2 linked regions of the Thiocapsa rosea genome follow. The main gene of each other region encodes a partner of the protein of the gene in region 2 in a complex. Links are inferred from orthologs where the notes say so. Each region holds a gene or a part of one and is shown on either strand. Other genes may lie near its edges.

Region 1 (3,166 bases), 430 kb from region 2 along the record:
GCCTGCAGCTCGTTGGTCAGGGCCGCGTCGTCTTCGGCGAGACGCTGATACTCGGCGCGCACGGCCGGACCGGGTGCGACGTAGACCCGCCCGCGATAACCGTCCACCACCAGCTCGCGTCCCTCCACACGCCCGACCGGCAGGTCGGCGACGGCCATCGCCGCCGGCACACCCATCCCGCGGGCCAGGATGCCGACATGCGAGGAGCCCGAGCCGGTGGTCGAGACGATCCCGGCGAGCATCTCGCGCGGGACGTCGGCGATCTGCATCGCGCTGATCTCGTCGCCGACCAGGATGGTGTTGGGGACGTACTGAATCGGCGCCGCGGCCAACTTCTGCAGATGGGTCAGGATGCAGCGACCGAGATCACGCACGTCCGAGGCGCGTTCGCGCAGATAGGCATCGTCCATGTCGTCGAACACCTTGGCGTGCTCGGCGATCGTCTCGCGCAGCGCCCCGGGCGCCCAATTGCCCGCGCGGATGCGCGAGAGTGTCCCGTCGATCAGGGTGTCGCTCTCGAGCATCAGACGCCAGGCGTCGAATAGGGCCATGTCTTCGGCACTGAGATGCGCCTGGGTCCGAGCCGCGAAGCGATCCAGGTCCTCGGCCACATGCTCCACGGCACCGAGAAAATCCTTGGCCTCGTTGTCCGCATTCTCCGCGCGCCGATCCGGAACGGCGTTGAGATCGGCCGGTGGATAAACCACCACGGCGGTCCCGATGCCGATGCCGGGCGAGGCGGGCAAGCCGGGCAGAAAGCGCTGCGGGATCCCGTCATCCTGCAGACGCGCCAGCTCGCCGTTGGTGCGTGCGAAGGTGATGGCGCCGGCGAGCTGGGACGCCAGAGTGACGACGAAGGTCACCTCGTCGTCGCCGAAATGGCGCTTTTCGCGTTGTCGCAGGACCAGCACGCCCAAGACCTTGCGATTCTGGATGATCGGCGCACCGAGGAATCCGTGATAGTGCTCTTCGCCGGTATCCGTGATGCGCTGGTAGCGCGGATGGCTGACCGCGTCGTCGAGGTTGATCGGCTCGGCGCGCTCGCTGACCAAACCGATCAGCCCCCGCCCAAGCTCCAACCGCACCCGACCGACCGCCCTGGCGCGCAGCCCGTCGGTGGCATGCAGGACATGCCGACGGTTGTCGAAGTCGTTGAGATAGACCGAGCAGACGTCGGCCCCGACGGCGTGTTTGACCCGCTGAACGATGATGGTGAGCGCGCGCTCGAGGTCGGGTGCGTTGTTGACCTCCTGCACGATGCGGCGCAGCGATTCGAGCATCGGCAAGCGCTGGCCCGGAGCCGCCGAGGATCCGACGACCGACGCGCCGCTTTCGAGCCCCACCGACCCTCGCTCGAGGTGATCCGCGGCGAGACCTGTCATCGTCCGCGCTGGTGCATCAAGCCGACCACCCGGGACTGGTTGTCCTCGCGGGCGGGCGGACCCTCGGGGTAGAGGCTCGGGGCGAGCTCTTCGAGCGCCTGCATGTAGACACGCCGCTTGAAGTAGACCACTTCATGCAGCGGCTGCCAGTAGCGGACCCAGCGCCAGGCATCGAACTCGGGCTTGTCGGTCTTGTCCAGACAGAAGGCGTCCTCGCCGCAATCCACACGCAACATGAACCAGACCTGCTTCTGACCGATGCAGGTTGGACCGCAATGCCGACGAATATAGCGCTTGGGGAGATGATATCTGAGCCAACCGCGGGTGCATCCGAGAATGGTGACCTGCCTGGACTGAAGTCCGACCTCCTCCTCGAGCTCGCGATACATGGCCTGCTCGGGCGTCTCGTCGGAATGGATCCCGCCCTGCGGAAACTGCCAGGCATTCTGTCCGACGCGACGACCCCAAAATAGTCGCCGGTCCCGATTGCTCAGGATAATGCCGACGTTGGGTCTGAAACCGTCGTGATCGATCAAGGAACCGAGTCCGTGAGGCCATGATGCCTCATTCTTCCACATCCGGCGCATGACCGGCAAGCAGACACCTAATATAAGCGATTGCCATTCAATGGCTTTCGCATGCCCTCTGAAACCGCCTCGCGCCCCATGACGGGCCATCGGGCGAAGTCGCCCGCCCCGGCTTGAAACCCCGGCATGATTCCGCGACCATCCTGTGAAGCGAGACAACACACCGGCGCACGAGCAGGACGCCGATGCACCTCGCACCGCACGACATCAACCGAAGAAGGATGAAGGACATGGCGCTGGCGATCTTCGATCTGGACAACACCCTCTTGGCAGGCGACTCCGATTATCTCTGGGGTCGCTTCCTCGCCGCCGAGGGGATCGTCGATGCAGATCACTACGAGCGCGAAAACGAGCGCTTCTATCGCGAGTACAAGGACGGGACCCTGGATATCGCGGAGTTCCTACGGTTCTCCCTGCGCCCGCTGCGCGATCACCCGCGCACGCATCTCGAGGCGCTGCGCGAGCGCTTTGTCGCCGAGCTGATCGCGCCCATCATGCTCCCGGCCGCCAAAGACCTCGTCGAGTCGCACCGCGAGGCCGGAGACACCCTCATGATCATCACGGCGACCAATGCCTTCGTCACGGCCCCGATCGCGCAGCGCTTCGGAATTGCGCATCTGATCGCGACGCTGCCGGCGGAGGAGAACGGGCGTTTCACCGGCGAGCCTGCCGGCCAACCGGCGTTCCGGGAGGGCAAGGTCGAGCGTCTGCAGACCTGGCTGGGCGAGCATCGGGAGACCCTCGGCGGGAGCAGCTTCTACAGCGACTCGCACAACGACCTCCCCCTCCTTGAACGCGTCGATCGGCCGGTCGCGGTCGACCCCGATCCGCAACTGCGCGCAACGGCCCTGTCGCGCGGGTGGCCCGTCATCTCGTTGAGGCCCTGAACCCCGGGGAGCAACGTCGCTTGCTCGCATCCCGGCTCGCATCCCGGCTCGCATCTCGGCGCCCCTCACGTCGACGTTCACAGCGGCGTCACGCAGCCCACATACGCCCGCAACACTCCGAATCTATGATGGCCCTCCACGCAATGGTTCTTTTTCCGAGGGCATGCAATGGTTGCGACTGCGTCTGCGTTGACCGCCAAGCGCGGGGAACGCCTGTTTGTCGAGCTCGCCGCGTCCGAGCCGGAGATCCGCGAGGCACAAGCCCTCAGGTATCGGGTGTTCGGCGAGGAGTTGGGCGCAAAGCTGAAGA
Region 2 (3,156 bases):
CGGCCGGATGGTCCAGCAGGCTGCTCAGCTGATCGGCGTCGAGTGTCGCCGGCAACCGCCGGGGGCTCTTCGGTGCCCTCACCCCGACGGCCGGATTGGATCCGGCGAGCCCCTCGCGCAGCAACCAGCGATAGAGACTGCGCAGGCTGGACAGCTCGCGCTGCAGCGTCTTTCCGGAGGCGCCGCGACGGTGCCGCCAGGCGAGATATTGACGCACGGCCTGCTCGTCGAGCTTCTCGATGGCGAGTGATTCGGCCTCGCTCAGCCAGGCATTCAGCCGCTCGAGATCGCGGCGGTAGGCGATTAGGGTTTGCTCCGACAGCCGTCGCTCATGGGCGAGATGGCCGAGGAAGGATTCGATCAGGTCGCCCGATGTACTCATGTCATAGCAGTGAGTAGTGAGTAGTGAGTAGTGAGTAGTGAGTAGTGAGTGCAGCCCCGAGCTTCGGCGGGCGATCTGTCAAAAATTCTATTTATTTCATTGTCCTAAATCGCGTCAACTCCGACGCTTAAGGATCTGGCCGAGGCAGATCCAATCCAAAAACCATGCATATCGCTCCGGACGCGATTTAGCTCGTCTCGTCGCAATGTCCCAGCGGCACGACGCGCAGCTTCTGTCCGAGGATCTCGCCGAGCCGGTCGAGCAGCTCGGTGCCCATGTCCGGGCGAAAGCGCTCCCCGTCGTGGCTGCCGATCGCCAGCACGCCGGCATGGCCGTCCGCACGGACCGGCACCAGCGCGGCGGATCGGATCTCGGCCCCCGCCTGGCCGAAGAGGATCTGCGCCTTCTCGCTGTTGAGCGGGCCGCACAAGGCATGGTGGCGATCGACGAAGTCGCGGAACGCCAGCGTCAGTGCGTCCGGTCGAGGGCCGCCCTCGTCCTCGGTCTGGAAGAGCTTGAGCGTCATCGCTTCGGCCGAGAACTCGGTCAGGAGCGCATCCTTGAGCAGGGCGCAGATCTGCTGCGAATCCTGCGCGGCAATGAGCTTCAGGACCAGATGGTGGAGCCTGCCGGAGAGCGCCTCGTACTCGCGGGCACGCGAGATGAGATGCGTGAGGCGGTGGCGCTCGGCTTCCAGCTGCTTGCGCAAGAGGCGCACCTGCTGCTCGATCAGAGACACGGCGGCCCCCGAGTCGTGCGGGACCTCGAGCGCCGCCAGGAGCTTCGGGTTGCGGGCGAAGAAGGTCGGATCGCTCAGGAGATAGTCGATGACCCTGGATTCGATCTCCGGGTCATCGGTCGCGACGGGCGCGGGTTCGAGGGGAGTCATGCGCAATACCTCCCTGCGGGGGTGATGTCGGGCCTCGCGATCTCGGCCCGACCTGCTGCGGTCTGTTGGATGTCGTGCACGCGGTCGGACCCGCCGAGGCTTCTCATAGCGCGATCTCGCCTTCAAAGACCTGCACGGCCGGTCCGGTCATCCACACGGGTTCGCCGGGTGCGTTCCACGCGATCAGAAGATCTCCGCCGGGCAGGCTGACCCGAACCCGCGAGTCCACCAGATCGCATCGGCGGGCGTGGACCATGGCCGCGCAGGCACCGGTGCCGCAGGCCAAGGTCTCGCCGGCGCCGCGCTCGTAGACGCGCAGGCGCAGATGATCGCGGGCGAGGATCTGCATGAAACCGACATTGACCCGTTGCGGGAAGCGCGGGTGGGCTTCAACCAAGGGGCCGATGCGCGCGAGCGGAGCCGTGTCCAGGTCCTCGACCAGGATGACGGCGTGCGGGTTTCCCATCGAGACCGCGCCGATGACCAGCGACTCGCCCGCGACAGCCAGGTCATAGGTGAGCGCTTGCCGATCCGCCAGAAAGGGAATCCGCTCGGGCCGGAACTCGGGCGCGCCCATGTCGACACGGACCTGATCGGCGTCCTCCAGATAGAGTCGAATCGGACCGGCGGCCGTTCCGACCGGGATCTCGTCGTGATCGGTCAGGCCCCGGTCGCGCACGAAGCGGGCAAAACAGCGCGCACCGTTGCCGCACTGCTCCACCTCGGAGCCGTCGGCGTTGAAGATGCGGTAGTAGAACTCCGTGTCGGGCAGGCGCGGCGGCTCCACGAGCAGAATCTGATCGCAGCCGATCCCGAAACGCCGGTCGGCAAGACGGCGGGCGAGTGCGGGGTCGATCGCGATGGGGTGCGCGGTGGCATCCAGGACGACGAAGTCGTTGCCCAGGCCCTGCATCTTGCTGAAGGCGAGTCGCATCCGTTCACTCACTCGGGCAGGCGTCCCGAGACAGCCAGATGGCGGTCGCTGACGACGCCGACCTTGAGCCCGTCGAGCCCCGCGACGGTCAGCTGTTCGGCGACCTCCGCCGGCTCGAAGGCGGCGAAGAGCGAGTTGCGGAAGTCATCGCGCAAGACCTTCGGCTCGCCGTCGGCATAGGTCGATACCAGCGCCTCGACCCAACCGGCCGAGGCGGGGCGCATCAGATCCATGATCAGCACCAGCGCACCGGGCTTGCCGGTCTCGATCAGGGTCCGCCACAAGACCTGAGGGTCGTGCAGATGGTGCAGCAGGCTGTTGGAGATGATCAGGTCATAGCCGCCGCGATCCAGGGCCGCGGAGGGGATTTGATCGCGGATCAGTCGACACCGCTTGGCCACACCCGGCAACGCATCGAGCGCGGTTTGGGCGAGATCCAGCATGGGTTGCGAGCCGTCGAGCGCATCGCAGGTTGCCTTGGGCCAGGCCCGCAGGAAGCGGATGCTGATGTCCGCCGGCCCGCAGCCGATGTCGAGTGCGCGTGCGCCATCGAGTGGACCCGGGTCGAGCCGACGCAGCAGCTCGATGAAAAGCGTGTTGGATTCGTTGAAATCCGCTTGGGCATAGGCGAGCGCTTGCTCGTCGCTGTCCATCAACTCGGGTTCGGGACGGCGTTTCATGACGGCAGAACGGACTCCCCGGCGAAGAGACTCGCGATGGTCTCGCGCTCGCGCACCAGATGCACGCGATCGCCGTCGACCATGACCTCGGGCACGCGCGGGCGGCTGTTGTAATTGGAGCTCATGGTGAAGCCGTAGGCGCCCGAGCCGCGCACGGCGAGCAGGTCGCCCTCGCGCAAGGCGAGCTGGCGTCCCTTGCCGAGGAAGTCTCCGGTCTCGCAGACCGGGCCGACCAGATCATAGCGGGCCGGCTCGGCGTCAATGTTGTGCA

The links.
Region 1: the proteins of dapF (region 2) and BDD21_RS04065 are in contact, whole or in part, in a solved structure (PDB 5YGU), measured with the Escherichia coli proteins. The link is inferred for Thiocapsa rosea from one-to-one orthologs.

Annotation. Positions count from the first base shown.
Region 1 is NZ_RBXL01000001.1:904,779-907,944, forward strand. Bases 149-2,996 are described here. They hold BDD21_RS04065 (RNA pyrophosphohydrolase), read right to left. Parts: upstream 1,919-2,996; coding sequence 1,379-1,918; downstream 149-1,378. Other genes in these bases: ptsP (phosphoenolpyruvate--protein phosphotransferase), read right to left, coding at 149-1,280; BDD21_RS04070 (histidinol-phosphatase), read left to right, coding at 2,200-2,856. In the rest of the region: more of ptsP, read right to left, coding at 1-148; BDD21_RS04075 (GNAT family N-acetyltransferase), read left to right, coding at 3,025-3,166. UniProt on the Escherichia coli protein: Master regulator of 5'-end-dependent mRNA decay.
Region 2 is NZ_RBXL01000001.1:1,335,869-1,339,024, reverse strand. The notes cover bases 291-3,128. They hold dapF (diaminopimelate epimerase), read right to left. Parts: upstream 2,206-3,128; coding sequence 1,375-2,205; downstream 291-1,374. Other genes in these bases: lysA (diaminopimelate decarboxylase), read right to left, coding at 2,882-3,128; BDD21_RS06170 (class I SAM-dependent methyltransferase), read right to left, coding at 2,214-2,885; BDD21_RS06180 (DUF484 family protein), read right to left, coding at 570-1,271; xerC (tyrosine recombinase XerC), read right to left, coding at 291-382. Also shown: more of xerC, read right to left, coding at 1-290; more of lysA, read right to left, coding at 3,129-3,156. UniProt on the Escherichia coli protein: Involved in the succinylase branch of the L-lysine biosynthesis and in the biosynthesis of the pentapeptide incorporated in the peptidoglycan moiety. Catalyzes the stereoinversion of LL-2,6-diaminopimelate (L,L-DAP) to meso-diaminopimelate (meso-DAP).